DNA from 3 places in the Pseudomonas sp. LFM046 genome. Region 3 is predicted to be linked to each of the others. Evidence: predicted binding sites of a transcription regulator. Region 3 holds the regulator's gene; each other region holds the start of a gene.
What was found. The regulator FliA, encoded in region 3, starts transcription of late flagellar genes. The targets are predictions, from matches to a motif close to CTAAAGTTTNNNNNNNNNNNGCCGNTAA.
Positions count from the first base shown of each region.

Region 1: a site for FliA is predicted at 6,481-6,508, ahead of TQ98_RS23390 (methyl-accepting chemotaxis protein). Genes of this name have one in related genera too.
Region 2: a site for FliA is predicted at 7,450-7,477, ahead of TQ98_RS05030 (methyl-accepting chemotaxis protein). Genes of this name have one in related genera too.

Region 1 is NZ_JYKO02000001.1:5,067,986-5,078,644, forward strand. It holds gene TQ98_RS23375 (hypothetical protein) at 1-2,844, shown strand, start outside; gene TQ98_RS23380 (response regulator transcription factor) at 3,141-3,857, opposite strand; gene TQ98_RS23385 (membrane protein) at 4,136-4,576, opposite strand; gene TQ98_RS23390 (methyl-accepting chemotaxis protein) at 4,780-6,423, opposite strand; gene TQ98_RS23395 (hypothetical protein) at 6,601-6,795, opposite strand; gene TQ98_RS23400 (sigma-54 dependent transcriptional regulator) at 7,118-8,521, opposite strand; gene TQ98_RS23405 (HAMP domain-containing sensor histidine kinase) at 8,522-9,979, opposite strand; gene TQ98_RS23410 (lytic transglycosylase domain-containing protein) at 10,489-10,659, opposite strand, start outside.
Region 2 is NZ_JYKO02000001.1:1,059,417-1,070,075, forward strand. It holds gene TQ98_RS05000 (stage II sporulation protein M) at 1-441, opposite strand, end outside; gene TQ98_RS05005 (RDD family protein) at 438-1,172, opposite strand; gene sbcB (exodeoxyribonuclease I) at 1,491-2,921, shown strand; gene mvaT (histone-like nucleoid-structuring protein MvaT) at 3,005-3,385, opposite strand; gene purU (formyltetrahydrofolate deformylase) at 3,713-4,564, shown strand; gene TQ98_RS05025 (CBS domain-containing protein) at 4,613-5,038, shown strand; gene TQ98_RS27865 (hypothetical protein) at 5,049-5,222, shown strand; gene TQ98_RS05030 (methyl-accepting chemotaxis protein) at 5,491-7,368, opposite strand; gene TQ98_RS05035 (helicase HerA-like domain-containing protein) at 7,494-8,984, shown strand; gene TQ98_RS05040 (inorganic phosphate transporter) at 9,057-10,529, opposite strand.
Region 3 is NZ_JYKO02000001.1:4,009,318-4,019,976, reverse strand. It holds gene fliR (flagellar biosynthetic protein FliR) at 1-107, shown strand, start outside; gene flhB (flagellar biosynthesis protein FlhB) at 161-1,297, shown strand; gene flhA (flagellar biosynthesis protein FlhA) at 1,553-3,676, shown strand; gene flhF (flagellar biosynthesis protein FlhF) at 3,692-5,041, shown strand; gene fleN (flagellar synthesis regulator FleN) at 5,118-5,951, shown strand; gene fliA (RNA polymerase sigma factor FliA) at 5,948-6,694, shown strand; gene TQ98_RS18555 (chemotaxis response regulator CheY) at 6,778-7,152, shown strand; gene TQ98_RS18550 (protein phosphatase CheZ) at 7,172-7,960, shown strand; gene TQ98_RS18545 (chemotaxis protein CheA) at 7,975-10,212, shown strand; gene TQ98_RS18540 (chemotaxis response regulator protein-glutamate methylesterase) at 10,258-10,659, shown strand, end outside.

The sequences.
Region 1 (10,659 bases), 1.1 Mb from region 3:
GACATCACCCTCAACCTCGGGTCACTGCTGCAGGCCACCGACGCTGACGGCGACACGGTGACCTCCGCGCCCGAGAAGCTGGTGATCACCGTCGACGACGACACCCCGACCGCCACCGGCACCGCCGCGACCGGCACCGTCGACGAGGACGGCCTGACCGCTGGCATCCCTGGTGGTACGGGCGACGTAATAGGCCAGGACACCGTGGCCAGCGGCAGCGTGACCGGCATCTTCCAGTCCGGCGCCGACACGCCGCTGAGCTATGCCTTGTCCAGCGACACCAGCGGCTTGCCGGCGCTGAGCTCAGGCGGCACGGCGCTGGTCTACAGCGTCGCGGGCAACACGCTCACCGCCAAGGCCGGCGGGGTCGACGTGTTCACCTTCAGCCTCACCACGGCGGGTGACTACAGCTTCACGCTGCTCAAGCCGCTGGATCACGCCGCTGGCGGCGACGAGAACGACATCACCCTCAACCTCGGTTCGCTGCTGCAGGCCACCGATGCGGACGGCGACACGGTGACCGCCGCGCCCGAGAAGCTGGTGATCACCGTCGACGACGACACCCCGACCGCCACCGGCACCGCCGCGAGCGGTACCGTCGACGAGGACGGCCTGGCCAACGGCATCCCCGGTGGCACCGGCGACGTGGCCGGTGCCGCCACTTCAGCCAGCGGCAGCGTGACCGGCATCTTCCAGTCCGGCGCCGACACGCCGCTGAGCTATGCCTTGTCCAGCGACACCAGCGGCTTGCCGGCGCTGAGCTCGGGCGGCACGGCGCTGGTCTACAGCGTCGCGGGCAACACGCTCACCGCCAAGGCCGGCGGGGTCGACGTGTTCACCTTCAGCCTCACCACGGCGGGTGACTACAGCTTCACGCTGCTCAAGCCGCTGGATCACGCGGCTGGCGGCGACGAGAACGACCTCACCCTCAACCTGGGCTCGCTGCTGCAGGCCACCGATGCGGACGGCGACACGGTGACCGCCGCGCCTGAAAAGCTGGTGATCACCGTCGACGACGACACCCCGACCGCCACCGGCGCCGCCTCGACCGGTACCGTCGACGAGGACGGCCTGGCCAACGGCATCGCCGGTGGCACCGGCGACGTGGCCGGTGCCGCCACTTCGGCCAGCGGCAGCGTGACCGGCATCTTCCAGTCCGGCGCCGACACGCCGCTGAGCTATGCCCTGTCGAGCAACACCAGCGGCTTGCAGGCACTGAGCTCGGGCGGCACAGCGCTGGTCTACAGCGTGGCGGGCAACACCCTCACCGCCAAGGCCGGCGGGGTCGACGTGTTCACCTTCAGCCTCACCGCGGCGGGGGCGTACACCTTCACCCTGCTCAAGCCGCTGGATCATGCGACCGGCAACGACGAGAACGACCTCACCCTCAACCTGGGCTCGCTGCTGCAGGCCACCGACAAGGACGGCGACACGGTGACGGCTGCCCCCGAGCAGTTGGTCATCACCGTCGACGACGACACGCCAACGCTCGCCTTCGGCAATCTGATCGGGACCGGTACCGTCCTTCCGCAACGCGGATACTGGAACATGGCGGCCGGAGCCGACGGGGTGGGTGCGACAGGTCTGGATATCTCCTTGGTGAATGGCCAGTTCACCCTCGTCAGGCCGGACAACACGACCACGACCGGGACCGGCACGCTCAACGAGCTGTCACCCTCACCGGATGCCAATGGCGCGTACCATTTCGGCGGGACCTTGACCGGCGATTTCGACAACAATGCCAGCACGGCGAATACCAGCATCGACTACACGCTGACCGCCTTTGCCAATGGCACCTATGAACTGGATCTGGTGCAAGGTTTCAGTTCGACCATCGTTCTCAGCAGTGCCAACGGCTCGCTCGGTGCAGGTGGCCCTGACCCCGTCCGTACGTTGCTGATCCCGACGCAGAATCCGCCGACCATTCCTTCGCCATCCGAGGAGATTGTCTTCTTTGGCGTCAACGCGGGCACGACCGCAGCCCAGGTGTTGAGCGCCATCGTGCAGGGAGCGCCCGACCTCACAGAAGCACAGATAGAAAGCGGCGGTTTCTCGTTCCTCGGCACCGCGAACATGAACGTCAGCACGGCTGGCATCGGCATCGCCAACAACAACCTGGATGGAAACGGGACGGCCGGCATCAATGCCGGTGACGAGAGTTTCGTCATCAACCCCGAGTCCTTGCTGACGGGCGTGAAAGTGTTCATCGACAACTCGGTGGGGGGCTACACCCCGGCCACGGAGGAGCTGTACTACAGGATCTTCTTCGAGGATGGCTCGAGTTCGGCTCAGACGAAGGTGCTTGCCGCTGACCTGGCCACGGAGGCTGGAAGCCAGAAGTCCTTCCTCGTCCAGTGGGATGGCACCAAGATGATCGACGCTGTTCAGCTCACCATGGGCCTGGGCGTGGTCAAGATCCCGGTGATCCAGTTCATCAAGCAGACCGAGAGCATGGCCAACGATGTCCAGCTGGCATTCAGCGCGACGCTGACGGACAAGGATGGGGATACGGCGACGAGTACTTTTGACGCCAACCTGTTCGCCAACGATCCGAACGACCCGCTCTTCGACTTCAGGCTGGCGGGCACGAGCGGTGAGCGGGATGCCTTCAACGTTGATCTGTCTGGCACCCATAACCAGTTCCAGGTCACCGGGTTCGATGCGGGCCCGAGCCTGCGAGATGCGTTGGTGCTCAATGGCGACCAGAACGCCGTGGTCCAATCGATCGACAACACCGGTGCGGACAGCATCGTCACGATCGACGAGTCCGGCGTGCAAACAACGACCATCACCGTGGTCGGGGTTGACCTCCTGAACACCGACATTGTCATTGGCAGCGCCTGAGACATCGCGTGTATGAAAGGAAGCGGGGGTGGCTAAAAACCACCCCCGTTTTTTTTCAAACGGCCAACGTGGGATCGGAACGTGAATAACCGGCCCTGCCTGTGACGACTCCGATTGCCTGGAGGGAGCGACGAAACCGGCTCCGTAGGGTGCGCCGTGCGCACCAGCGGTTGGACGTTGTGAAGGACATGCCGCCGGAAACGGTGCGCATGGCACACCCTACGATCAGGGCACGTGCGGGAGTGATGCCTCGAATTGGCAGGTGGGCTCGTTCGCCTTGCCCGCGACGCGCCCGCTCAGTCCAGCTTCCCCCAGCTGGAGCCGGGCGGCTCTTCGGTGTTGGTGAGCCCGTGTTTAAGCGCGTACATCACCAGGTCGACGCGGTTAATCAGATTGAGCTTGTGATAGATGTTGCTGAGGTGGTTGTGCACGGTGTGTTCGCTGATGCCCAGGCGTCCGGCAATGCACATGTACTTGGCGGATGGGTTCCCCACGATGGCCCGGATCAGCTCCCGCTCGCGCAGCGTCAACTGCTCGTGCTTCGGGCGGTCCGAACGGCCATTGGCGGGGGCGTGCCCCTTTACGGAAATGCCGGAGATCCCGCCGGCCCAAGCGATATCCAAGCCGTTGTCGCGGTGGTGGACCTTGATGATGGCCTGGGTGATGGACTCCTCCGGGGCTTCCGCCAGCACGACACCGCGCGCACCGGCCTCTATCGCCTCGGTAACGGGCACGGCGTCGTAAAGGCCCTTGAGCACCAGCACTTTGATTTCGGCACTGCGGGTGAGCCCGGCGATGACCGCCAGCGGTTCTAGCGCATCCGGAAAGAAACTGAAGAAGCTGACGTCGGGACGCAGTTGATGGGCAAGCTCCAGCGCATTGGCGTAGGTGGTGGCCTGGCCACTCACCTCCATCCGGGGCTTTCTGGCATTGATCAGGTCTTGGAGGCCCGCGAGAACGACGGGACGGCAATCGATCAACATCACGCGAATGGTTTCTGTACGGGCCGACATTGAGTCCTAGCCCCCCTGAAAAACTAACTTTGGTATTAAGGGTTCGCCGTCTCTGTATAGGTTCCGGGCAGGCAGATTGCCAGCAACGTCAGACATCGAGCGCAGATGGCAGGACAGGCGGCGAATGCCCTTTCCCGACCGTCATTCCGCTCAGGGAGGAAACTGCCTGGACACCGCGCCTGCCGTGGGTTTTAGCGTGCCAGAGCCCTGCCGGCACCTGATCCGCTGACGCCTGACAATTGGCATGCCCGAGATCGGCCCGAAGACGGGTCCGCCCCTTACCCGCCCAGCAGGAACATCGCCTTGGCCAGGAACAGGATGGCCAGCATCTGCACCAGCACACTGACGTGGATCAGCCGTGAACGGGCGGGTGTCATGCGGCCGCTGTGCATCAGGTAAACCACGCCCAGAAAGTGCCCGAGGATGCTCAGCGCCAGGCAGATCTTCAGCACCAGCAAGGTGCCGAAGGTGCTGGCGAAAGGCGCGTGCAAGACCGCCCGGTAATGCCAGGCCAATCCAAGGCCGGCGCCGAAGAGCGCCAGCACCACCCAGTGCATCACCCGCCGCGCCCGCTGCCCGAGCGCCTTCCCCAACTGCGCCCGGGCGTCCGGCTCCAGGGCCCGCGCCGCACGGCTGAGGATCATCACCTCGAAGAACACCCCGCCCACGAAGAACGCCGCCGCTGTCAGGTGCACGAATTTCAGCAACAGATACCCCACACGCCCTCCCCGGCCCGCAGGCCTCCGCTGTTGGCATTCAGGCGGAATCATGCCGGGCGCCGTCCCGCCCGCCATGACGCGGGTCAAGGCACTGCAACTCCACGGGCTCACGACAGGGGCAGCGGGAAAAACAGAGACCCAAGAACGACAAAACCCCCGAGGGTCTTCACCCTCGGGGGGGCTGTGTTCATCCCCGCCGCCGGTCAGGTGCGGAACACGCCCAGGCCGCTCTTCAGGGCCCGCGCCGTATCGCCCAGCTCGGCAGCGGAGCGGTTGATGGCGTCCACATCCTGGCGGGTGTGCTCGAAGGCGTCGCGCATGCCACCCAGGCGCCCGGACATGTCGGCCACGGAGTGCTGGATATGCTCGCTGCTGGCCAGGGCCTGATCGACGGTGGTGCTCACCTGGCTCATCTGCTGCACCAGTGCGTCGAGCGTTTCCAGTGCCTCATCGGCGTCGCCGGCCAGCGCCCGCGAGCGCTCCGCCGTGCTGCCCATGCGCTGGGCGATCTGGCGGATGGCCTGGGTGACCTGGTCGATCACGCGCTGGGCGTCGGCCAGCACACTCTGGGTCTGACCGGCCAGCTTGCGCACTTCGTCCGCGACCACGGCGAAGCCACGGCCGGCCTCGCCTGCACGCGCGGCCTCGATGGCGGCGTTCAGCGCCAGCAGGTTGGTCTGCTCGGAGATGCCGGCAATCATCTGCAGTACCTGGCCGATCTGCTCCGCTTCGCGGCTCAGGCCATCCAGGTCGGACGCCAGTTCGACGTTGGCCGAGGTGCTGCCATGGACATCGCCGATCAGCCGTTGCAGTTCCTGGTGGGCGCGGCTCAGCTCGCCGCTGGCGCGCTCCAGGTTGGCGCGCACCGCCCCCGCCAGGCTGGAGGAATGCCCCGCCGCCTGCTGGATCGACTGGCCGTGCTGATCCACATCCGCCAGTTGATGGGCCGCCTGCTGGATCTGCCGGGTGATGTCGTCGGCACGCTGCAGGAAGGTCTCGGCCAGCTGCTGGTTGCAGTCGGCCATGCCCGAGGCGCCGGACAGGGTCTGCCGCAGGTCCTGCAGCAGGGAGGACAGGCGCGCGCCCATCTGCCCCAGTTCGTCGCCGCTGACCACCACCAGGGAGCGGGACAGGTCGCGGCTGTCGGCAATGTGGTTGAGCTGGCCGGTGAGTTGATGGATGGCGCGCACCAGCATGCGCGTGGCCAGCCAGGACAGCAGCAGACCGAAGCCGAGGGTGACCGCGCCGATCAGCAGCAGGCTGCGCAGGCTGTCGGCGATGGCCTGATCCAGGCTGGCCAGGGTGACGTCCACGCCCACCACGTAGGGCTGGCCGCTGGCGGTGTGCTGCGGCAGGAAGATCGAACGGAAGGTGCCGTAGCTGTCGGTGTATTCATCGAACTGCGGCTGGCCGCTGCGGGCCGCCCGGATCACCGCCGGGCTGGCGTCCTCGTAGTGCTCCAGGTGCTTGGCGTAGCTGTCCCCGGCGATGTCCTCGGTGCTGGCGCCGTCGGAGAGGTAGTAAACCTGGCCGCCGCTGTCGACCATCATGGTGTAGGCGAATTTCAGGTCCACCTCGGCGGCGTACTCGCCCAGGTTGCGCACCTGTTGCAGGTACTCCCCTTCCTTCAGGCCATCGGCGCTGCGGGCGCGGTCCAGGTAGTCACTCCCCAGCAGGCGCGGCACCGCATGGGCGGCCGCCCGCAAACGGTTGTCCATCTGCGCACGGATATCGATGGCTTTGACGTACTGGGCGTAGCTGATGAAGGTCGCGATGCTGATCAGGTTGACCAGGGTGAAAGCCAGCAGAATCTTGGTCTGCAGGCTGACGTTGCGCAGCAGCGGCATGAAGGGGATTCCGTTCGAGGTTCTGGTTCAGCCGCCGTTCTCCGCGGCTTTCCTCTTGTGTCGGAAACTCCGAAGAGAACTTTAGAGGCAGTCGGCCGGCTCCTGGCCTGAGGGGATGGGTGACGTCCTTGTCGCTTGATCGCATTCTGCCACTAGTTGTTCAGGCAACTCCACAGCTCAAAGCAATTCTCTTTCAGGCCGGTGGGAATGCCGGAACGTTTCGGCATCGTCCAGGGTGGTATCGAACAGCGGATCGTCCGGGTCGCGCTCCAATTCCAGGTCGACGCAATCAGGATCGATCAGCCAGCGCGGGAAGTCCGCCTGGCGAAGGGGGTCGTTTCCAGAAAGGCCGCTTCTTCGGTCACTGCCCATGCTGCACCTCATGAGACCAACAAGGTCTGTACCTATTGGAGTCGGCAGAGGATGGCGCCGTTCAAGGCCGTCGGTCGCCAGCCCCCCGGTTGCCGGACACCCGGTCGTCGCGGCCCGCTGAACGGCGAAGGCGCCAGCCTCTTTCGAGGCTGGCGCCCGGAATAAGAAATCGGGGTCGGTGGGAGGGCACCGGCCCCGGTGGACGATGCGGCGATGCGAGCAGGAATCGCAGCCCGGCCACAAGGGGTCTCCGTCTCCCGAACCGGCAAGAGGGAGTGCTAGGGAAAGGTGGCGCCGATGGGGGCCGGAGCCGGGTGGCGGATCAGTGACGGCGATCCGGCCTGACCAGGCCCAGTTTCTCGATTCGGTAACGCAGCATGTCCCGTGTCAGGCCCAGCAGGCGGGCGGACTTGGAGATGTTCCAGTCGGTCCGGTCGAGCATCCTGACGACCCTGTCCCGCTCGACTTCGGGCTCGGCGCCATGGCCATTGCCGCCGTTCCGGGCGTGGAACTGGCCAGAGGAATCGTCCACCAGGGTCGGGCAGATATGCAGCTGCGCGGCGGTCACCAGTTGCCCCTGGGCCAGCAGCACGGTCTGCTCCAGCATGTTGCGCAGCTCGCGTACATTGCCCGGCCAGCTGTAGCTGCGCAGCAGGTGCTCGGCTTCCGTGGAGAACTGCAGCCCCGGCTTGCCGTAGCGTTTGCCGTGCTGCGTGAGGAAATGCCGGGCCAGCAGCAGCACGTCGTCGCCACGGGCATACAGGCGCGGCACGCGGATGGCGATGATGCGCAGGCGGAAGAACAGGTCCCGGCGGAACTTGCCCTGCTGCACCATCTGCTCGAGGTTGCAGTTGGTGGCGCTGATGATGCGCAGGTTGACCCTGCGTTCCTTCACCGAACCGATACGGCGGATGGTGCGGTCCTCCAGCAACTTGAGCAGCTTGGCCTGGAGCTGCAGGTCCAGCTCGCCCACTTCATCGAGGAACAGCGTGCCGCCATCCGCCGCTTCCACCAGGCCGACGCGACGGTCCTTGGCATCGGTAAAGGCCCCCCGCTCGTGGCCGAACAGTTCGGCCTCCAGCAAGTGGGCAGGAATCGAGGCGCAGTTGAACTCGACAAAAGGCCCGCTGGCCCGCGCGCCCTCGAAGTGGAGGGCACGGGCGATCAGCTCCTTGCCGGTGCCGGTCTCGCCCTCGATCAGCACCGCCGGCAGGTTCTCGCCGACCATGCGCTCCTCGGCCGACAGCAACTGGCGCACCAGGGATTTCAGTTCGAGCATGGCCGGCGACTCGCCGATCAGCCCCGCCAGGCCGGCGTCCTGGGCCGCGCGGCTCTGGTAGAAGTCCAGCTTGTGCTCCAGGCGTTGGGCCTCCAGCGCCTTGTCCAGCAACAATTTCAGCTCGGCCAGGACCACGGGCTTGGTCACGTAGTGGAAGGCGCCGGCCTTCATCGCCTGCACGGCGTCCTCGATGTTGCCGTAGCCGGTCATCATGATCGGCTTGATCCGCGGCGCACGAGCGCTCACCTCGCGAATCAGGTCGTGGCCACTCATGCCCGGCAGGGAGTTGTCGGTGAGCAGGACATCGGGAACCTGGTCCTTCAACAGGTCCAGGGCCTCCTCGGCCGAATGGCACACCACGGCCTCGAAGTTCTTGCGTTCGAGGTAGGTCTGGATATTGCCGGCCAGAATCTCGTCGTCTTCGACGATCAGTACGCTGTGTTCCATTTAGAACCGCCCCCCGGCGACCTTGAAGTTGAGGCAGATGCGGGTGCCCTTGCGCTCACGACTGCTCAGGCTGACCTGGCCGCCGAAGCGTTCCATGATGCGTTTCGCCACCACCAGCCCCACGCCCAGGCCGCCTGGCTTGGTGCTGTAGTAGGGCTTGAAGGCCAGGGTTTCCTGCGTGCGGGTCATGCCCTGGCCGGTGTCGGTGATGGCCAGCAGCAGGCGCTTGCCGCTGTCGTCAGGCTTCACCTCGATGCGCAGCAATCCGCCGTTGGGCATGGCCTCGAGGGCGTTGGCGAACAGGTTGCTGAGGACCTGGGCCAGCAGCACCCGGTGACTGATCACCGCCGGCGCCGCTTCGGCCACGAACTCCACCCGCACCCCGGAACGGCGGATCTGCTGGTCGAAGCCGTGCAGCGCCGCGCTGATCACCGCGATCGGTTCCACCGCCTCGGGTTCCCCGGACGGCGGCCGCGCCGAGATCAGCAGCTCGCGCCCCCACGTCGACAGGCGATCCACCTGGCCGATGATGTCGGCGATGTTCTTGCGCGCCGGCGGCGGCACCCTGTCCTGGGCCAGCTCCGCACTGGAACGGATGGCGGCCAGCGGGTTGCGCAGGCCGTGGGCCACGGCGGAGGACATTTCCCCCAGGGCGACGAAGGTTTCATCGGCGACCCGCTGGCTCTGCTGCCGGGCCACCAGGCCCGAGGCGCGCCGCACGCTCCCGTAGAGGCCGACGTAGATCAGCCCGCCGGCAACGCTGGTGGCCAGCCAGATCAGCGCGAAACCGCGCTGGATGCGCAGCACCAGGTCCTGGGGCTCCTTGTAGATTTCCACCACCGAGGCCACGTTCCCGGCATCGTCCAGGAGCGGGATGTAGTTCTCGATGAACAGGGTGCGCGGCGCGCGGATGAACTTCTGCTCGGTGCGGCCAGCGGTGACCTCGTCATAGCTGGAGGCCACCTGGACGGTTGAAGAGAAGGCCTTCTCCAGGTCCTGGTTGCCGGACATGTCCTTGCCCACCAGGGTGGGGTTGGTGGACCAGACGATCACCCGGTCGGCGCCGTAGATATTGGCCAGCAGGGCGTCCGGCAGCATGGAGATGTGGTCGAGGAATTCGCTGCGCGCCTGTTGCCGCGCCTCCAGCATGCTCTGTGGATGGTGGCCGTCCTGGCGGTCATCCAGCAGCTCGCCCATGGTCATGCTCGCCGGCAGCGCCATGTGGCGGACCTCGGTCGAAGCGATGGACTGGATGAACTGTGAACTCAGCATGGCGTCGCGCTCGATACTCTCGGTCACCACGAAACGGGTGGAGATGATCCCCAGGCCGATGGCCACGCTGGCAATCACCCCCAGGCTCGCCAGCGAAAGCCAGCGCTGCAGGTTGAAGGGCGGGGGCGGCGAATCGCCCGTCTTGCCGGTTGCGTACCGATCCCAGATCACCGACAGAGCGCTCATGGAAGCTTTCCTAATGCGTTGCGTGATGGGTTCTACCCGTCGTGCCAACCGGGCGGCCTTGGACAATGGTGTCGGTGCATAAAGCAGGCCGCTTCTGCCAGGCCCACCGGAAAGGCCCGCCGCAGACGGTCTCCCCGGCCTCCTGCCCCTTTCGCCCGCATGGCGGATAGCCCCGGATTCACCCAGCTATGGGGGGGCATCCCCACCTTCGCGGCTGCCGTTGCGCAATGTCCGCCGGAGCCGAGGCCCTTTCGGGCAACGGTCTTGATGGACGATTCAGGCAGGCGGGTGCGCTGGCGGCGCGGAATGGTGGACAACCGGGGGAGGTGAGCGTGGCCCTGCCGAGCGGGATCGGTCAGTCACGGCCGGGGCGGATTCGATTAGGAGAGGTGCGCTGTTCAGGACCGCGCTCGGCAAACGCTTGGCGGTCTGATGGTCACGGCGGTGTGGTTTCCGAGGGGTGAGAATTCAGGCGCGGCACTGTCCCCGTATCTGGGGATTGCCCCCCACTAGCGGGGTCGTTTCGCGTCAGCCAGCAGACGCTTGTAGTGACCCAGCACACTGGGCACATAGCGCTGCGTTTCCGGGTTGGGAGGAATGGCGCGACCGTAGGCGAGTACGGTTCCGGGTCCGGCGTTGTATGCGGCCAGGGCCAGGGTCAGGTTGTTGTCGAACATGTC
Region 2 (10,659 bases), 2.9 Mb from region 3:
GTCGTACATGGACTCCATCGACGACACCTGCTCCGGCTCCAGCACGCTGTAGACCAGGTCGGGCCAGTAGTGCACCAGCAGGCCCATCAGCAGCAGGCTGCCGTAGAACAGCAGGCTGGCGGCGGCGATGCTGCGCCACTGGCTGCGGACCAGGCGCGGGAAGCCGCCGAGGAGAAAGCCCAGCAGGCGCCCGCCCAGGTGGCTGCGATGGCGGTAGAACTGTTGGTGGCCGCGCATGGCCAAGTGCTGGAGCTGATCCACCAGGTGGCTGCTGTAGCCGCGTTCCTGGGCGAGGGCGAGTTGCTGGCAGATCTGCCGGTAGTCGGCGGCGAAGGTCTCGCAGGCGCGGGCGTCGGCCTTGCCTCGCTCGACGAGGTCGAGCTGTTCTGCAAAGGCTTTCCAGCTGGCCTGGTGGCGGTGTTCGAAGAGGTTCTGCTTCATGGCGAATTCGATCCCAGCAGGCCGCGGGCGATGCCATTGATCCGCGCTTGCGCCTGTTCCGGCGGCACTTCCAGGGGCTCGGCCAGGATGGCGGCGAGTTCTTCACGGCGCGCCGGGGACAGGCTGGCCTGGCGCTCGGCGAAGCTGAGCAGGGCGCGCTGGTCGGCAAGGCTCAGGGGAAAGGGCGCGCGCTCCGGTTCCGCATCGGGCAGTTCGGGGCGCTGGGTCTTGTCGTCGCGATAGACCACCAGGCTGCCGGCGGCGATATCCCCGAGGCGCTTGAAGGTGGGGTGTGCCAGGCAACTCAGCGCGCCCAGGGTGTAGGCGAAGGGCAGCAGGTCAACGAAGCGCAGCAGGTTGCGCACCAGGGAGGCTGACCAGCCGATCGGGGTGCCGTCGTCGTGGACCACTCGCAGTCCCATCACCTGCTTGCCTGGGGAGCGTCCCTGGTTGAGCACCTCGAACAGCACCATGTACCACCAGTTGAGCAGGAACATGAGGATCAACCCGAGGCCGAGACCCAGCTGGCCGAGCAGGGCCAGGGCAACGAACAGCAGGAGCATGATGGCGCCGCGGATCGCCAGGTCGATGGTGTAGGCCAGGGCGCGCGGCAGCAGGCCGGCCGGTCGCAGGATCAGGTCGATGCCTTCCGGCGTTTCCACCTGATAGCGGGTATCCAGCGGCTGGGCCTGGGCGTCGGCGGGATGGGAACTGGATCGGGTTGCAGGCATCGGCGGGGCGCCAAGGTGAAAGCCAGATGCTAGCGAGCGCCCGGTGTCCAGGCAACCGGACAAGGGGGTCTCAGCCCGCATGCTGTGAAGGGCGTGGGAATTTCGACAGGGCAGGCAACGCGCGGGCGCGGGCGTGGGGTTCGAATGACGCAGGCATGGGGCAGTCCTTGGCGGGGGCGGTCGTCCAGTGGTGGCGATTCTAGGCGCGCGGAAAAGTGTCCAGCAAGCCGCTGGATAGCGACCTTTCCGACCCGGTTCGTCGCCTTGGCGCAGGTGGGCCGGTGTTAGACTGCCGCCCTCACGAACAAGGGGGCCGCCGTGACATCCAGCATCTTCTGGCACGACTACGAAACCACCGGCATCAACCCGCGCTGTGACCGGCCGCTGCAGGTGGCAGGCATTCGCACCGACGAGGCGCTCAACGAGATCGGAGAGCCGATCAACCTCTACTGCAAGCCCAGCGACGACATCCTGCCCCATCCGGCGGCTTGCCTCGTCACCGGCATCCTGCCCGGCACCCTGGAGGATAAGGGACTGTGCGAGGCGGAGTTCATGCACCGGGTGCACGCCGAACTGGCGCAGCCGGGTACGTGCGGCGCCGGCTACAACACCCTGCGATTCGACGACGAAGTCACCCGTTACAGCCTCTACCGCAATTTCTACGACCCCTATGCCCGCGAATGGCAGGGCGGTAACAGCCGCTGGGACCTGATCGATCTGGTGCGCACTGCCTACGCGCTGCGGCCGGAGGGCATCGAATGGCCGCAGCAGGATGGGCGCGTCAGTCTCCGCCTGGAGCTGCTCACCGCCGCCAACGGCATCGACCACGGACAGGCTCACGACGCGCTGTCCGACGTCCGGGCGACCATCGGCCTGGCGCGTCTGCTGCGTCAGCGTCAGCCGAAGCTGTTCGACTACCTCTATCAACTGCGCAGCAAGCACAAGGTGCAGGAGCAGGTGCGCCTGATGCAGCCGTTGGTGCATATCTCCGGGCGGTTCTCTGGAGAGCGTCACTATCTGGCTGTTGTGCTGCCGCTGGCCTGGCATCCGCGCAACCGCAATGCGTTGATCGTGCTGGACCTGCAATCCGACCCGGCGCCGTTGCTGGAGTTGGATGCCGAGACGCTGCGCGGGCGCCTCTATACCCGTCGCGACGACTTGGCCGAGGGCGAGCTGCCGGTGCCGCTCAAGCTGCTGCACATCAACCGCTGTCCGGTGGTGGCGCCGTTGGCGGTATTGCGCGAAGCGGATCGGCAGCGCCTGGGTGTCGACATGGAGCTCTGCCAGCGTCGTGCCGCGCTTTTGGCCGAGCAGGCCGCCGCCTGGCAAGACAAGTTGCCAGTCATTTACGCGGAAGAGGGATTCGCTTCGGTGGAAGATCCGGAGCAGCAGTTGTACGAGGGCTTTCTCGGTGATCGTGATCGCCGTCTCTGTGAACAAGTACGGCGTGCCGATCCACAACGCCTTTCCAGCGAGAACTGGCCGTTCGACGACCCGCGGCTGCCTGAATTGCTGTTCCGTTACCGTGCCAGAAACTTCCCTGAAACTTTGTCGGAAACCGACCAGTCACGCTGGGTGGAATTCTGCAGAAATCGGCTGAAGACCCCGGAATTCGGGGCGCCTAATACGCTGGAGAGTTTCTTCAAGACCCTGGACGAGTTGCTGGCCAAGACTGCGCCTGCACAACAGGCGGTGTTGCTGGAGTGGCGCCGATATGCCACGGAACTGGGCCGCCGCTATCAGTTGTGATCGCGGCCCGGGAAACTTTTCGAGGTTTTATCGTCGGCAATAAAAAACGCCAGCAGATGCTGGCGTTTTTTATTTCGGAAGGCTTAGCCCAGAATGGTCGACCAACCTTCAACCTCGTCGGCGCCCCACTTGGCTTTCCACTCTTTCAGGGTCTTGTGGTTGCCACCTTTGGTTTCGATGGTTTCGCCAGTGTGCGGGTTCTTGTACTGCTTGACCTTGCGGGCGCGCTTGCTGCCTGCGCCGGCAGCCTTGGCTGCGCGCGGGGCCTTGCTGGTGCGTGCATCGGGATCGAGCAGGGCAATGATGTCGCGCAGGGACTTCTGATATTCACCCATCAGTGCGCGCAGTTTGCCTTCAAACTCCAGTTCTTTCTTCAGCTTGTCGTCCTGGGACAGATTCTTCAGGCGCTCCTGGAGCTCCTTGATGGCTTCTTCCGTTGCCCGGTATTCGTTGATCAGCGACATGTCGGCGTCCCTTGTTGGAATCGTATGGTGACTTGCGTTTGCGAAGTGTCAGCAATAATAGACAGCGCTTAACTGCAAGTAAATAAGCAGGAAAACTTTTGTACGCATTGTTGGCGGCTTCTTTGTCCATATTAGTCCCGTGGCCGCGCACATGCATAATTGTGCCCCGGATACCGCTATATCGGCTGGGGCGGGAGGCCTCTTAGTTGTGCTGGGACGAATTGTTGCGCGACCACCGTCAATCCCTGTCGAGCCACGAGGTTACTGAAGTTTTCTCGCGCTCTGGCTAGAATGGCCGCCTTCGCGAAGTCTCTGGAGTGTTCCCAAATGCGCACATTTCGTCTGGTGATTGCCTGTCCGGACGGCGTCGGCATCGTAGCCAAGGTCAGCAACTTCCTGGCTACCTACAACGGCTGGATTACCGAGGCCAGCCACCACTCGGATAACCAGAGTGGCTGGTTCTTCATGCGCCATGAAATCCGCGCCGATTCCCTGCCTTTCGATCTGGACGGTTTGCGCCAGGCGTTCGCGCCCATCGCCCGGGAGTTCTCCATGGAATGGCGGGTGACCGACTCCGAAGTGAAGAAGCGCGTCGTGCTGATGGCCAGCCGCGAGTCTCACTGCCTGGCCGACCTGCTGCACCGCTGGCACAGCGGTGAACTGGATTGCGATATTCCCTGCGTCATCGCCAACCACGACGACCTGCGCAGCATGGTGGAGTGGCACGGCATTCCTTATTTCCACGTGCCGGTGGATCCGAAGAACAAGCAGCCGGCCTTTGACGAGGTTTCCCGCCTGGTCGAGGCGCACAATGCCGATACCGTGGTGCTCGCCCGCTACATGCAGATCCTCCCGCCGGAACTGTGCAAGCGCTACGCCCACCAGGTGATCAACATCCACCACAGCTTCCTGCCGTCCTTCGTCGGCGCCAAGCCCTACCACCAGGCCTCCCTGCGTGGCGTGAAGCTGATCGGGGCCACCTGCCACTACGTGACCGAAGAGCTGGACGCCGGTCCGATCATTGAGCAGGACGTGGTTCGCGTGACCCACCGCGACAGCGTCGAGGACATGGTTCGCCTCGGCAAGGACGTGGAGAAGATGGTCCTGTCCCGTGGGCTACGCTACCACCTTGAAGACCGCGTACTGGTGCACGACAACAAGACAGTCGTCTTCGACTGATCCCGATGGCGGGCGCCCGCGCTGGTCAACCGGCAGAGGAGCCCGCCCATGCTCAAGTCCATCAAGGTGCGCGATTGCATGACGCGCCACCTGGTGACCTTCAGGTCTGATACCGACCTCTTCCTGGCCATCGATCGACTTCTGGAACACCGAATCTCCGGTGCGCCGGTGGTGGACTCCCAGGGCCACTTGATTGGCATGCTCTCCGAGGGCGATTGCCTGCGTGGCATTCTGTCTGGCGCTTGTCAGGAGGGCGCCGGCGGCAGCGTCAGCAGCTACATGTCCACGCAGCTGGAGACCCTATCCCCGGATGCCGACATCATCGAGGCCTGCCAGCGCTTTCTGCGTGAACGGCGTCGGCGCTTCCCGGTGGTGGAGGACGGCGTGCTGGTCGGCCAGATCAGTCGCCGCGACGTGTTGCGCGCGGTGAAGGCCTTCGCCCAACATGCCTCCGATCAACCCCCGGAAGTCTGAGGACCCGACCATGGCCGACCCACGCGACCGCGCCACCTCCAGCCCGCCACCGACTCTGGGCGAAGGCTGTGTCCGGCGTTACGACCCGGATGAGCTGAGCGAGGAGAACGGCACTGAGTTTCCCGGTGCGGAGGAGTTGTGGCGGAAAGTGCAGGAAGAGGAAGACAAGAAGAAGGCGCCCTAGGGCGCCTTTCCGGTTTACAGGGGGACGGCTCTTGTAGGTTGGCGCTGAGCGAAGCGAAGCCCAACACGCGGAGTTGATGCCAGGATCGTTGGGCCTCGCAGGCTCGGCGCCAACCTACGGTCTTGCCTTGCAGTTTCGTAGGTGTGATAGCCAGTTTCGTAGGGTGGATAACGCTCTTCTTATCCACCAGCGGCGCCCGGCCGAACGACGATTGGTGGACCGAAAAAGCGTGGTCCACCCTACGTGAAAGCCGTCCCTTCTCCCGGTGTCAGATACGGAAGCTCCCCACCAGCTGCTGCAGTCGCACCGCCTGCTGATCCAGGTCGGCGCAGGCGCGCAGGGTGGCCTGCAGGTTCTCCACGCCTTCCTGGTTGAGGGTGTTGATCTCGGTGATGTCCATGTTCAGCGAGTCGACCACGGCGGTCTGTTCCTCGGTGGCGGTGGCCACCGACTGGTTCATGCCGTCGATCTCGCCGATGCGCTGGGTCACGCTGCCCAGGCGCTGGCCGGCCTGGTTGGCGATCTCCACGCTCTGCTCGCTGTAGCGCTGGCTCTCGGTCATGGTGGTGACCGCCTCGCGGGCGCCGACCTGCAGCTCCTCGATCATCTGCTGGATTTCCTGCGCCGATTCCTGGGTGCGGTGGGCCAGGTTGCGCACCTCGTCGGCGACCACGGCGAAGCCACGGCCGGCTTCCCCGGCGCGGGCGGCCTCGATGGCGGCGTTCAGGGCGAGCAGGTTGGTCTGCTCGGAGATGCCCTTGATCACCTCGAGGATCTGGCCGATGTTCACCGTCTTGCTGTTCAGCGTCTCGATGTTGCCGCAGGAGGCACGGATCTTCCCGGACAGCTCGTTCATCGCCTGGATGGTGCGCTCCACCACCTGGCGGCCGTCCTCGGCGAGGGTGCGCGCGGAGGAGGCCTGGTGCGAGGCATCGGCGGCGTTGCGGGCGATTTCCTGGGCGGCGGCGCCCAGTTCGTTTATCGCGGCGGCGACGCTGTTGGTGCGATTGGCCTGCTCGTCGGAATTGCTCATCGACGAGTTGGAGGCATTCAGCACCAGCTTGGCCACCTGGTTGACCTGGGCGGTGGCCGAGGACACTTCGCGGATCGAGCCGTGGATGCGCTCGACGAAGCGGTTGAAGGCGCCGGCCAGCTCGCCGAACTCGTCCTGGGCGTGGATCACCAGGCGGCGGGTCAGGTCGCCTTCGCCCTGGGCGATGTCCTGCATGGCGCGGCCCATGGTGTGCAGCGGTTGCATCAGCACGCGGATCAGCATGCCCAGCAGCATGATGATGAGCACCACGGCGATCAGGGTGGCGACGATGGCCGAGGCGCGGAACTCGCTGAGCATGCCGTAGGCCTTGCCCTTGTCGATCGACAGGCCGAGGTACCAGTTGACCGAGGGCAGGCCCTTGATCGGGGTGAAGGTGATGATGTGGGTGGCACCATCGAACTCCACTTCGCTGAAGTCGCTGCCGATGGCCGGCGTGTTCTGCGGGAACACGTCACGCAGGGTCTTCATCACCAGGTCCTTGTTCGGGTGCACCAGGATCTTGCCGTCGGCGCTGACCAGGAAGGCGTGACCTGTGCCGCGGAAGTCCAGGGCGTTGATGATCTTCACCAGGGTATCCAGGCCCAGATCGCCGCCCGCCACACCGAGGGACTGCACCGGCGTGGCAATGGTCATGGTCAGCTTGCCGGTGGACGCGTCCACGTAAGGCTCGGTCAGGGTCGTGCCACCGGCGCTCTTCGCGGCCTGGTACCAGGGGCGGGTGCGCGGGTCGTAGCCATCGGGCATGGGGTCGTCAGGACGCATGGTGAAGTGCCCCTCCTGAGTCCCGAAGTAGGTGAAGACGAAGGTGGAGGCCAGTGCCCGCTGTTGCAGCAGGGTTGGCACCGCGTCAGGCGAAGGGTTGGCGGCCAGGGATTCGGCCACGCTTTCCACCAGCAGGATCCGGCCCGAAAGCCAGTTCTGGATATTGCTGGCGGTGATATCGCCCATTTCATGCAGATAGTTTTCCAGGTCGTCTCGGAGCGCATTCCTTTGCAAGTAATCGTTGTACAGGGTGAACAGCGAGAAAGCTGCGATTACCACCAGGGAGGCGGCAAGCAGAATCTTGTGGCTGAACCTGAGGTTTTTGATCATGTTTGCTTGCGTCCGGTTGGGTCAGGCACCAGTCTTCTGGCACACGAGTGCTGAAAAAACTGAGTAGAAACGTCGGTTTATGTATCGGCTGGACCCTGTGAAAGCTTTAATCCGAGGAGGGCAAAATGCCCGATCAACGTTCCGTGATTCTTGGTGCTGACCAAGAGGGCAATGCTGTTTCCCAGGCCATGAAACTGGCCAACCGCCACGGCCTGATCGCCGGTGCCACCGGTACCGGCAAAACCGTGACCCTGCAGCGCCTGGCCGAAGTGTTCAGTGATGCCGGCGTGGCGGTGTTCGCCGCGGACATCAAGGGTGATCTCTGCGGCCTGGGCGCCGCCGGCAATCCCCAGGGCAAAGTGGCCGAACGCATTGCCTCCATGCCATGGCTGGGCCACCAGCCCCGCGCCTATCCGGTCACCCTGTGGGATGTCGCCGGCCAGTCCGGTCATCCGTTGCGCACCACCCTGAGCGAAATGGGCCCGCTGCTCCTGGGCAACCTGCTGGAGCTGACGGACAGCCAGCAGGCCGCGCTCTACGCCGCGTTCCAGGTGGCTGACCGCGAGGGCCTGCTGCTGCTCGATCTCAAGGACCTCAAGGCCCTGCTCAACCACCTCAAGGATCACCCGGAGCTGCTGGGCGAGGATCGCGCCCTGTTCGCCGGCGCATCCGCCCAGGCCCTGCTGCGGCGCCTGGCCACCCTGGAACAGCAAGGCGCCGAAGCGCTGTTCGGCGAGCCAGCCCTGCAACTGGAGGACATCCTCCAGCCCGATCGCGATGGTCGCGGGCGCATCCATCTGCTGGACGCCAGTCGCCTGGTGCACGAGGCGCCCAAGGTCTACGCCACCTTCTTGCTGTGGCTGCTGGCGGAACTGTTCGAACAGCTCCCCGAACGCGGCGACGCCGACAAGCCGGTGCTGGCGCTGTTCTTCGACGAGGCCCACCTGCTGTTCAGCGATACCCCGAAGGCCCTGCAGGAGCGCCTGGAGCAGGTGGTCCGGCTGATCCGCTCCAAGGGCGTCGGCGTCTACTTCGTCACCCAGTCCCCCAGCGACCTGCCGGACGACGTGCTGGCCCAGCTCGGCCTGCGCATCCAGCACGGCCTGCGGGCCTTCACTGCCAAGGAACAGAAAGCCCTGCGCGCGGTGGCCGACGGTTTCCGCCCCAACCCGGCCTTCGACACCCTGTCGGTACTCACCGAACTGGGAATCGGTGAAGCCTTGGTGGGCACCCTGGAAGAGAAGGGCACCCCGGCTGTGGTCCAGCGGGTTGCCATCGCCCCGCCGCAGTCGCGCATCGGTCCGCTGAACGAAAGCGAACGGGTCGCGCTGGTGCGGAACTCGCCCCAGGCCGGCCGCTACGACAAAGCCATCGACCGTGAGTCGGCTTATGAAATGCTCACTGCCCGCGCGGCCCAGGCTCCCGCCGAGACGCCTGAGCCGAGCGGTGGCAAGGCGTCGAGTGGGCCCGGCATGGGCGACCTGGCCGGTGAACTGCTCGGCAGCCTGGCCAGCCAGGTCATGAAGACGGCGGTACGCCAGGCGGCGAACCAGATCGGCCGGCAATTGGTGCGTGGGCTGATGGGCTCGCTGCTGGGCGGTAGCAAGCGTCGCTGAGGAGAATCAGGCCCTGTAGGGTCCAGAACGAAAAAGGGCGCCAGAAGGCGCCCTTTTTCATGCTCGTCCAAATCAGACGATAAAGGTGATGGCCAGCCAGAACAGGCCGGCGGAAAGCGCCATCGAGGTGGGTAGGGTGAGCACCCAGGCCATCAGGATGTTGCGCACGGTGCCGCCTTGCAGGCCGCTCTTGTTGGCGACCATGGTGCCGGCGACGCCGGAGGACAGTACGTGAGTGGTCGAGACCGGCAGGCTGTAGATGTTGGCCAGGCCGATGGCACAGGCAGCGGTGATCTGCGCGCTCATGCCCTGTGCGTAGGTCATGCCGTGCTTGCCGATCTTCTCGCCGACGGTGCGCACCACGCGCTTCCAACCCACCATGGTGCCGATGCCTAGTGCCAGGGCGACGGCCAGGATCACCCAGAAGGGCGCGTATTCGGTGGTGGCGGTCAGGTCCTTGCGCAGCTTCTCCAGGTCGGCCTTCTCGCGGGCCGGCAGCTCGGAGAGCTTGCCTACCTTCTTCGCGGTGTCGTCCAGGCAGAGCAGGTAGCGGCGGACCTCGATGCGGGCTTCGTCGCTCAGGTCGTTGTAGCTGGCGATACCGTTGAGGTCGCGGAGCAGGGCGGCGATGGTCGGCTCGGTCTGCTTGGGATCGCAACGGTAGAGCTTGGGCATGTCGCTGCCGTTGCTCTTGCCCAGGGCCAGCATCTCACCGAGGGTATCGGAGTGGCGCTGGTAGAACTGGCTGAGGTGGATCGCGGCGTCGCGGGTACGCTCGATCTGGTAGGTGGTGCTGTTGAGGTCCATCACGAACTTGGCCGGGACGATGCCGATCAGCACCAGCATGATCAGGCCGACGCCTTTCTGGCCGTCGTTGGAGCCGTGCACGAAGCTCACCGCCATGGCGGAAAGCACCAGCACCAGACGGTTCCAGAAGGGCGGATGCTTCTTCTCATCCAGCTCCTTACGGGTTTCCGGCGTCTTGTGCATCTTCGACAGCGGGTACAGCCACTTCAGGCTCAGCAGCACCAGGGCGGCAACCATGAAGCCTGCCGCCGGGGAGAAGATCAGCGACAGGCCGATATCGATGGCCTTGCCCCAGTTCACGCCTTCGGACAGCGGAATTTCGGTGAGCAGGGCGTTTGCCAGGCCGACGCCCAGGATCGAACCGATCAGGGTGTGGGAGCTGGAGGCCGGGATACCGAAGTACCAGGTGCCCAGGTTCCAGGCGATCGCTGCGGTGAGCAGGCTGAACACCATGGCCAGGCCGTGGCCGGTATTGACGTTGATCAGCAGCTCCACCGGCAGCAGGTGGACGATGGCATAGGCCACGCCAACGCCGCCCAGCAGCACACCGAGGAAGTTGAAGACCCCCGAAAGGAACACCGCCCGGTAGGGCGACATCGCCTTGGTGTAGATGACGGTGGCCACCGCGTTGGCGGTGTCATGGAAGCCGTTGATGAATTCGAAAGTCAGGACGAATGCCAGGGCGAGACAGAGGCTCAGCACCAGCCAGGCATCAAGCCCACTGAAGAGATCGAACATGAAGGTTTAGTGACTGGGTCGGAAAGGGGCCGCGATTATGCCAGAAAACCGGTCGCCGCCCAGACCCGGATGCCGAGCGGCTTCTGGTGACCCACGACTTAGTTGTCGCAAATCAATTCGAGCGGTTACC
Region 3 (10,659 bases):
TGGGCCTGGTGATCGTCTGGATCGGCATGGCCGACATCCTCGCTCAATACCAGGTGCTGGCCAGCGATGCCCTGCAAGTCTTGCGCGAGTTGGCGAAGGCGCGATGAATAATCTCCTACCCGTCCCGGGCGGATTCCCGGGCCTGCTGCTGAGGTGAGCCATGGCAGAAAGCGAAAGCGGGGCGGACAAGAGCGAAGATCCCACAGGTAAACGGATGCAGGAGGCCCGGGAGAAGGGCCAGGTCGCCCGTTCCCGTGAGCTCAATACCCTGGCCGTGACCCTGGCCGGGGCAGGCGGCGTAATGGCCACCGGCGGCGGCATGGCCGACATCCTGATGAAGATCATGCAGTCCAACTTCGACCTGCCGCGAGCGGTGCTGATGGACGAGCGCAGCATGGCCATCTGGCTGCTGGCCTCGGGAAAGATGGCCCTGGATGCCGTGATGCCGCTGCTTATCACCCTGCTGATCGTCTCCATCGCCGGCCCGATCTCCCTGGGTGGCTGGCTGTTTACCACCGAGCCGCTATTGCCGAACTTCGGCCGCATGAACCCACTGTCCGGGATCAAGCGGATGTTCTCCATGCACGCCCTGGCTGAGCTGCTCAAGGCCCTGGCCAAGTTCGGGGTGATCCTGCTGGTGGCCCTGGCGGTACTGAATGCCGACCGTGACGATCTTCTGGCGATCGCCAAGGAGCCGCTGGAAATGGCCATTCTGCACAGTGTCCAGCTGGCGGGCTGGAGCGCGGTCTGGCTGGCGTGCGGGCTGATCCTGATTGCCGCCGTGGACGTGCCTTTCCAGCTCTGGGACAACAAGCAGAAGCTGATGATGACCAAGCAGGAAGTGCGCGACGAATACAAGGACACCGAGGGCAAGCCCGAGGTGAAGTCGCGCATCCGCCGCATGCAGCGGGAAATGGCCGAGCGCCGCATGATGGCCTCGGTGCCCCAGGCCGACGTTGTCATCACCAACCCGACCCACTTCGCCGTGGCGCTCAAGTACGACGCCGAAAAGGGCGGCGCGCCGCTGTTGCTCGCCAAGGGTAGCGACTTCACCGCGCTGAAGATTCGCGAGATCGCCCAGGAGAGCAAGGTGACGGTGCTGGAGTCCCCGGCCTTGGCGCGGGCCGTCTACTACTCCACCGAGCTGGACCAGGAGATTCCCGCCGGTCTTTACCTGGCAGTGGCCCAGGTGCTGGCGTACGTCTACCAGCTCAAGCAGTTCCGTGCCGGCCGCGGCAAGCGCCCGTCGCCGCTCAATGACCTGCCGATCCCGCCGGAATTGCGGCGCGACGAGTGAAGCCGCTCGCTTTTCTGTAGGGGCGAATTCATTCGCCAAGGGCGGCGCAGCCGCCCCATAGAACCCCCCCTGGCAGACCTGCGGTCTGCTTGGCGAATGAATTCGCCCCTACACGTCATTTCCCGAATTCTTCCTCTGAATCAACCCCTTAACGAAGTTGGAAAGCTTCTTGCACAAGGGCTGTGACGCCACCTGAAGGCGTCAAAAGATTGGATGCGCGGAGCAGGGCTTCGCGAATGGGGTAGGGGAGCAACAGTGGATCGTACGCAACTGATCGGCAATGTCCGTAACAACCTGATGGGCATGGGGCGTGGCAACCTCGGGGTGCCGCTGCTCGTGCTGGTCATGCTGGGCATGATGACGCTCCCGGTGCCGGCGTTCCTGCTGGACGTCTTCTTCACCTTCAACATCGCGCTGTCCATCGTCGTGCTGCTGGTCTGCGTGTACGCCATGCGCCCGCTGGACTTCGCGGTCTTCCCCACCATCCTGCTGGTGGCCACCCTGTTGCGCCTGGCGCTGAACGTCGCGTCCACCCGCGTGGTGCTGCTCCACGGCCAGGACGGCCACGACGCCGCGGGCAAGGTGATCCAGGCCTTCGGTGAAGTGGTGGTGGGCGGCAACTACGTCGTCGGTGCCGTGGTCTTCGCGATCCTCATGATCATCAACTTCGTGGTGGTCACCAAGGGTGCCGGGCGTATCTCCGAAGTGAGCGCGCGATTCACCCTGGACGCCATGCCCGGCAAGCAGATGGCCATCGACGCCGACCTCAACGCCGGCCTGATCGACCAGGCCGAGGCCAAGAAGCGCCGGACCGAAGTCTCCCAGGAAGCCGACTTCTACGGCTCCATGGACGGTGCCAGCAAGTTCGTCCGTGGTGACGCCATCGCCGGCCTGCTGATCCTCTTCATCAACCTGCTGGGTGGCATGGCCATCGGCATGCTGCAGCACGGCATGAGCTTCTCCGACGCTGGCCGGATCTACTCCCTGCTGACCATCGGTGACGGTCTGGTGGCGCAGCTCCCCTCGCTGCTGCTGTCGACCGCTGCCGCCATCATGGTCACCCGGGTGTCCACCTCCGAGGACATGGGCCAGCAGGTCAACCGCCAGATGTTCGCCTCGCCCAAGGCCCTGGCCGTGTCCGCCGCCATCCTCATCGCCATGGGCCTGGTGCCGGGCATGCCCCATGTGTCCTTCGTCGGCCTGGGCCTGGTGGCTGCGGGCGGCGCCTACTGGATCTGGCAGAAGCAGAACAAGGTCAAGGAAGAGGCGGTCCAGGAAGAGAAGCGTCAGCAGGAACTGCTGCCCGCCCAGCGCGCCCAGGAAACCAAGGAGCTGGGCTGGGATGACGTGACCCCGGTGGACCTGGTGGGCCTGGAAGTCGGCTATCGCCTGATCCCGCTGGTGGACCGCAACCAGGGCGGCCAACTGCTCGCGCGGATCAAGGGGGTTCGCAAGAAGCTGTCCCAGGAGATGGGCTTCCTGATGCCCTCGGTGCATATCCGCGACAACCTCGACCTGCTGCCCAATGCCTATCGCCTGACCCTCATGGGCGTCAGCGTGGCCGAGGCGGAGGTCTATCCGGACCGCGAACTGGCGATCAACCCCGGCCAGGTGTTCGGCACCCTCAATGGTGTCGCCGCCAAGGATCCGGCGTTCGGTCTGGAAGCCGTGTGGATCGATGCCAGCCAGCGCGACCAGGCGCAGTCCCTTGGCTACACGGTGGTGGATGCCAGCACCGTGGTCGCCACCCACCTCAACCAGGTACTGCACAAGCATGCCCACGAGCTGCTGGGCCATGAAGAAGTCCAGCAACTGATGCAGAACCTGGCCAAGAGCTCTCCGCGCCTGGCCGAAGAGCTGGTGCCGGGCATGGTTTCCCTGTCCACCCTGCTCAAGGTGCTCCAGGCGCTGCTGCAGGAGCAGGTGCCGGTGCGGGACATCCGCACCATCGCCGAGGCCATCGCCAACGTCGCACCCAAGAGTCAAGATCCCGCCGCGCTGGTGGCGGCGGTGCGCGTCTCGCTGTGCCGCGCAATCGTGCAAAGCATTGTGGGACTAGAGCCGGAGCTGCCTGTGATCACTCTGGAACCCAGGTTGGAACAGATATTGCTGAATAGCCTGCAGAAGGCCGGACAAGGTTCGGAAGATGGCGTTCTCCTCGAACCCGGAATGGCCGAGAAGCTGCAACGTTCCCTGGTGGAAGCGGCGCAGCGCCAGGAAATGCTCGGCAAGCAGGCGATCCTGCTGGTGGCCGGGCCGATCCGGGCGATGATGTCGCGCTTCGCAAGGCTCGCCGTGCCAACCATGCACGTACTGGCCTACCAGGAAATACCGGACAACAAGCAGGTCACCATAGTTTCGACTGTGGGGCAGAACTAACCGAGGTCAAGGACCATGCAGGTCAAACGCTTCTTCGCCGCCGATATGCGTCAAGCCATGAAGTTGGTGCGTGATGAACTGGGTGCGGATGCCGCCATCATCGGCAATCGCCGGGTTGCCGGCGGCGTCGAGCTGACCGCTGCGCTGGACTACCCGCTGCCCGCCCCGGCGCCGAGCAAGCCGAACCCGGCGCTCGAAGCCGAACTGCGCAAGACCCAGGCGCGCATCGCCGAAGCCCAGGCCGAGCTGACCACCCGCGCCCAGGCCGATGCCGGCAAGGACCGTCAATTGTTCGCCGGTGAGCCCCTGACGGCCATCGAGTCGGAGCTGCCGGAAGCCGCCCTGGTCGCCGCCATGAGCCGTCCACGCCCGGTACCGCGCCCGGTGGAGCCGGTCGCAGCACCGAAGCCCGCCGCCGTGGACCAGGCTGCCCTGGACGCCATGCGCTTCGAGTTGAGCGGCCTGCGCGAACTGATCGAAGTGCAGCTGGGTTCCATCGCCTGGAGCCAGATGCAGAGCCGTCGTCCGCAGCAAGCCAGCCTCTGGCGCCGCCTGCAGCGCATGGGGCTGCCGGCTGATCTCGGCCGCGTCCTGCTGGACAAGGTGGCCAGCGTCAAGGATCCGCGCCAGGCCTGGCGCATGCTGCTGGCGCACCTGGCCCATGCCATCCGTACGCCGAAGGTCGAGCCGCTGGAAGAGGGCGGGGTGATCGCCCTGGTCGGCCCGGCCGGCATGGGCAAGACCACCACCCTGGCCAAGCTGGCTGCGCGCTACGTGCTCAAATACGGCGCCCAGAGCGTCGCCCTGGTGAGCATGGACAGCTTCCGCATCGGCGCTCAGGAACAGCTCAAGACCCTGGGCCGCATCCTCAACGTGTCGGTCACCCAGGTGGACCCGGGCCAGTCCCTGGTCCAGGCCCTGGCGCCCCTGATTCGCAAGCGTGTGGTGCTGATCGATACCGCTGGTCTGCCGGCCAATGATCCAGCCCTCGCCATGCAGCTGGAATCGCTGGCAAGCCGGGCGATAAATGCGAAGAATTACCTGGTCATGGCCGCCACCAGTCAGAGCCAGGTGCTCAAGGCGGCCTACCACAGCTACAAGCGTTGCGGTCTGGCCGGTTGCATCATCACCAAGGCGGACGAAGCGGTCAGCCTGGGTGAAGTTCTGGGGCTGGCTATCGGCCAGCATCTCCCGGTAGCCTATCTGGCCGATGGGCCGCGAATCCCGGATGATCTGCAGGTTCCCCGCAGCCACCAGCTCGTGAGTCGTGCGGTCAGCCTCCAGGCACCGGAAGACCCGAGCGAGGAAGCCATGGCCGACCTGTTCGCCGGGCTCTACCAGAATCCGGCGCGGCGCGCCGGTTGAAGAATTGACAACCGCCCCGGAGTGGGTGGTGCTAGACAGCCAAATGGCCCAGTCGACCTAAGGCAAGGTATTTGAAATGGGTAGTATGCATCCCGTACAGGTGATCGCGGTGACCGGCGGCAAGGGTGGCGTCGGCAAGACCAACGTGTCGGTGAACCTTTCGCTGGCCCTGGCCGATCTCGGCCGCCGCGTCATGTTGTTGGACGCGGACCTCGGTCTGGCCAACGTCGACGTTCTCCTCGGCCTGACCGCCAAACGCACCCTGGCCGACGTGATCAATGGCGAGTGCGACCTGCGCGACGTGCTGTTGCAGGGACCGGGGGGCATTCGCATCGTCCCGGCCGCCTCCGGCACCCAGAGCATGGTCCAGCTGTCGCCCATGCAGCACGCTGGCCTGATCCAGGCATTCAGTGAAATCAGCGACAACCTCGACGTGCTGGTGATCGACACCGCCGCCGGCATCGGCGACTCCGTGGTCAGCTTCGTCCGCGCGGCTCAGGAAGTGATCGTGGTGGTCTGCGATGAGCCCACCTCCATCACCGACGCCTACGCGCTGATCAAACTGCTCAACCGCGACTACGGCATGAACCGCTTCCGCGTGCTGGCCAACATGGCCCACAGCCCGCAGGAAGGTCGCAACCTCTTCGCCAAGCTGACCAAGGTCACCGACCGTTTCCTGGACGTCGCGCTGCAGTACGTTGGCGCTGTCCCCTACGACGAGTCGGTCCGCAAGGCCGTGCAGAAGCAGCGCGCGGTCTATGAAGCCTTCCCGCGCTCGAAATGCTCGCTGGCCTTCAAGGCCATCGCGCAGAAGGTCGACAGCTGGCCGCTGCCGGCCAATCCGCGGGGCCACCTGGAGTTCTTCGTCGAGCGGCTGGTCAGACAGCCCTCCGCGGAATCGCCTGTATGACACCCGCTACTGGACTGCGTATGTACGGCAAGGCACAAGGAAGGGATTCGCAACATGAGCTGATCGAGCGGTATGCCCCGCTGGTCAAGCGCATCGCTTATCACCTGCTTGCGCGCCTGCCGGCCAGCGTACAGGTGGAAGACCTGATGCAGTCCGGGATGATCGGCTTGCTCGAAGCCTCGAAGAAATACGACGGCAGCAAGGGCGCCAGCTTCGAAACCTACGCGGGCATCCGCATTCGCGGAGCCATGCTGGACGAGGTCCGCAAGGGCGATTGGGCGCCGCGCTCGGTGCACCGCAATACCCGCATGGTGAGCGACGCGATTCGTGCAATCGAAGCGCGAACGGGACGTGACGCTAAAGATCAGGAAGTTGCTGCCGAACTTGAATTGAGTCTCGAAGACTACTACGGCATCCTGAGCGACACCTTGGGCAGCCGCCTGTTCAGCTTCGACGACCTGTTGCAGGAAGGGGAGCATGGCGGCGTGCACGAGGACGCCGGTGTCACCCAAATCTCACCTTCCCAAGATCTGGAAGAAAACCGCTTCCAGGCCGCGCTGGCCGATGCCATCGCGAACCTGCCGGAGCGTGAGCGCCTGGTGCTGGCGCTGTATTACGACGAAGAACTGAACTTGAAGGAAATCGGTGAAGTGCTGGGGGTCAGCGAATCGCGGGTCAGCCAGTTGCATAGCCAGTGCGCGGCACGTTTGCGCGCGCGGCTCGGCGAATGGCGCGCGCGCTGAACGGCACACCGCTTTCAGATTAGAACGGCGCACCCGGCAAGAGGGGCGTTTGGGACTGTACGGAGGTTGACTTGGACAAGAACATGAAAATCCTCATCGTTGACGACTTCTCGACGATGAGACGCATCATCAAGAACCTCTTGCGCGACTTGGGTTTCACCAATACCGCCGAAGCCGACGACGGCACCACGGCCCTGCCAATGCTGCACAGCGGCAACTTCGATTTCCTCGTGACCGACTGGAACATGCCCGGGATGACCGGCATCGACCTGCTGCGTGCCGTCCGCGCCGACGAGCGCCTGAAGCACCTGCCGGTCCTGATGGTGACTGCCGAAGCCAAACGCGACCAGATCATCGAGGCGGCCCAGGCCGGCGTGAACGGCTATGTGGTCAAGCCTTTCACCGCTCAGGTCCTGAAAGAAAAAATCGAGAAGATCTTCGAGCGCGTCAACGGCTGACACCGGCCGCGAGGGCACCATGGACCAGAATGAATCCCTGTTGGGCGACTTCGAGTCGACCCTGAAAGTCCGTGCGCGGGAATTGGTGGAAAGCCTGGAGAAGGGCAATTTCACCGACGCCGTGCAACTTATCCACGAACTCAATCACGTCCGTGATCGTGGTCTGTACCAGGAAGTGGGCAAGCTCACCCGCGAACTGCACAACGCCATCGTCAATTTCCAGATCGACCCGCACCTGCCCCATGCCCAGGAAATGTCGCAGATCGCCGACGCGACTGATCGCCTGTCCTACGTGGTGCACATGACCGAGAAGGCCGCCAACCGCACCATGGACCTGGTGGAAGAGAGCGCGCCGCTGCTCAACGGCCTGAGTGACGAGGCCCAGCAGCTGGGTGAGGAGTGGGGGCGCTTCATGCGTCGGGAAATCGGCGCGGACGGCTTCCGCGACCTGGCTCGCCGTATCGAACAATTCCTTGCTCGCAGTCAACGCGACACCGATGCTCTGTCCAGCAAGCTCAACGACATCCTGCTGGCCCAGGACTACCAGGACCTCACCGGCCAGGTCATCAAGCGCGTGACCCAACTGGTGACCGAGGTGGAGAGCAACCTGGTCAAGCTGGTGATGATGGCCAGCCAGGTAGACCGTTACGCCGGCATCGAGCACGACCACGACGCGCTGCGCGCCGAGCTGGAACAACAAAAAAATCCTTCCAGGGGTGAAGGTCCGCAGATCCATGCCGATATACGGGAAGACGTGGTGTCCGGACAGGACGACGTCGACGATCTGCTATCCAGCCTTGGGTTCTAGGGAGCGCCCCGCTTATGAGCTTCGACGCCGATGAAGAAATCCTCCAGGACTTCCTGGTAGAGGCCGGCGAGATTTTGGAGCAATTGTCCGAGCAGCTGGTCGAGCTGGAAAGCCGCCCGGACGACATGGACCTGCTCAATGCGATCTTCCGTGGTTTCCATACCGTCAAGGGTGGTGCCGGCTTCCTCCAGCTGAATGCGCTGGTGGAGTGCTGCCACATCGCCGAGAACGTCTTCGACATCCTGCGCAAGGGCGAGCGCCGCGTGGATGCCGAGTTGATGGACGTGGTCCTGCAGGCCCTGGACACGGTCAACGAGATGTTCAGCGAAGTGCGCGAGCGCAGCGAACCGACGCCCGCCACGCCTGAATTGCTCGCCGCCTTGTCGCGCCTTGCCGAACCGGCAGGCGTCGAAGCGGCGCCCGTCGCTCCGGCCGCGCCGGCGCCGGTCGTCAAAGCGCCTGCTCCCATCGAAGCGTCCGCCGACATCACCGACAGCGAGTTCGAGCAATTGCTCGACGCCTTGGGTGACAGCGCCAGCCTGGCGGCTGAGCCCGTTGCCACCGAGGCCGACGAAATCACCGACGACGAGTTCGAAGCGCTCCTCGACCAATTGCACGGCAAGGGCAAGTTCGCCGGCGCCACCGAGCCGGAAACGGCCGTCGCCGCGCATGCCGCCGCCTCTGCCGTGGCCACTGCCGGTGCCGGTGACGAGATCACCGACGACGAGTTCGAGGACCTGCTCGACCAACTCCATGGCAAGGGCAAGTTCAACGGTGCCTCGGAAGCCGTTGTCCCCGCGCCCGTCGCCTCCGCTGCCCCAGCGCCCGCACCAGCCGCAGCCGGGGGTGGCGACAACATCACCGACGACGAATTCGAAGCGCTCCTCGACCAACTGCACGGCAAGGGCAAGTTCAACGGTGCCGGCGAGGAGCCCGCGGCTGCTCCGGCTCCGGCTGCGAGCCGTCCGGCAGCCGCTGTGGCGCCTGCGCCTGTGCCCAAGCCCGCACCCAGGGCCGAGCCGGCTCCCAAGGCCGCCGCGCCTGCCGCCAGCAATGGCGCGGCTGGCCCGGCTGCCGTGAGCGAGGCGGAAACCACCGTACGTGTGGATACCGCGCGCCTGGACGAGATCATGAACATGGTTGGCGAGCTGGTGCTGGTGCGTAACCGCCTGGTGCGCCTGGGGGCCAACAGCGGCGACGAGTCCATGGCCAAGGCCGTGTCCAACCTCGACGTGGTCACCGCCGACCTGCAGACCGCCGTGATGAAGACCCGGATGCAGCCGATCAAGAAGGTCTTCGGCCGCTTCCCGCGCCTGGTCCGCGACCTGGCGCGCAACCTGAAGAAAGAAATCAACCTCGAGCTGGTGGGCGAGGACACCGACCTGGACAAGAACCTGGTCGAGGCCCTGGCCGACCCGCTGGTGCACCTGGTGCGCAATGCCGTCGACCACGGCATCGAGTCCCCCGAGGAACGCGAAGCCGCCGGCAAACCGCGTACCGGCCGGGTGGTGCTCTCCGCCGAGCAGGAAGGCGACCATATCCTTCTGATGATCACCGACGATGGCAAGGGCATGGACGCAGCCGTGCTTCGTGCCAAGGCGGTGGAGAAGGGCCTGCTGGACAAGGACGCCGCCGAGCGCCTGACCGAGCTGGAATGCTACAACCTGATCTTCGCCCCGGGCTTCTCCACCAAGACCGAGATTTCCGACGTGTCCGGCCGTGGTGTCGGCATGGACGTGGTGAAGACCAAGATCTCCCAGCTCAATGGCACGGTGAACGTGTTCTCGCAGAAGGGTTCGGGCTCGAAGATCGTCATCAAGGTCCCGCTGACCCTGGCGATCATGCCGACCCTGATGGTGATGCTGGCCAACCAGGCCTTCGCCTTCCCGCTGGTGAACGTCAACGAAATCTTCCACCTCGACCTGTCCCGCACCAACGTGGTGGACGGCCAGGAAGTGGTGATCGTCCGCGACAAGGCGCTGCCGCTGTTCTACCTCAAGCGCTGGCTGGTCCGCGACGCGGCGGTGGAAGAGCAGGGCGAAGGCCACGTGGTGATCCTCTCCGTGGGCACCCAGCGCATCGGCTTCGTGGTCGATCAACTGGTGGGCCAGGAAGAGGTGGTGATCAAGCCGCTCGGCAAGATGCTGCAAGGCACGCCGGGCATGTCTGGCGCCACCATCACCGGTGACGGCCGTATCGCGCTGATCCTCGACGTACCCAGCATGCTCAAGCACTACGCGCGCCGCGGCTGATCTGGGGCGGCCAGCAAAGGCCGCCCGCTAGGAGCTTTTTTATATATGGCAGTCAAGGTTCTGGTGGTGGATGACTCCGGGTTCTTCCGCCGCCGTGTCTCGGAAATCCTTTCTTCCGACCCCAATATCCAGGTGGTGGGTACCGCCACCAATGGCCGCGAGGCCATCGACCAGGCGCTGGCGCTCAAGCCCGACGTCATCACCATGGACTACGAGATGCCGATGATGGACGGCATCACCGCGGTGCGGCACATCATGCAGCGCTGCCCGACCCCGGTCATGATGTTTTCCTCGCTGACCCACGAAGGCGCCCGTGTCACTCTCGATGCCCTGGACGCCGGTGCCGTGGACTTCCTGCCGAAGAACTTCGAGGACATCTCGCGCACCCCCGAGAAGGTCAAGCAGCTGCTGTGCGAGAAGGTCCACAGCATTGCCCGCAGTAACCGC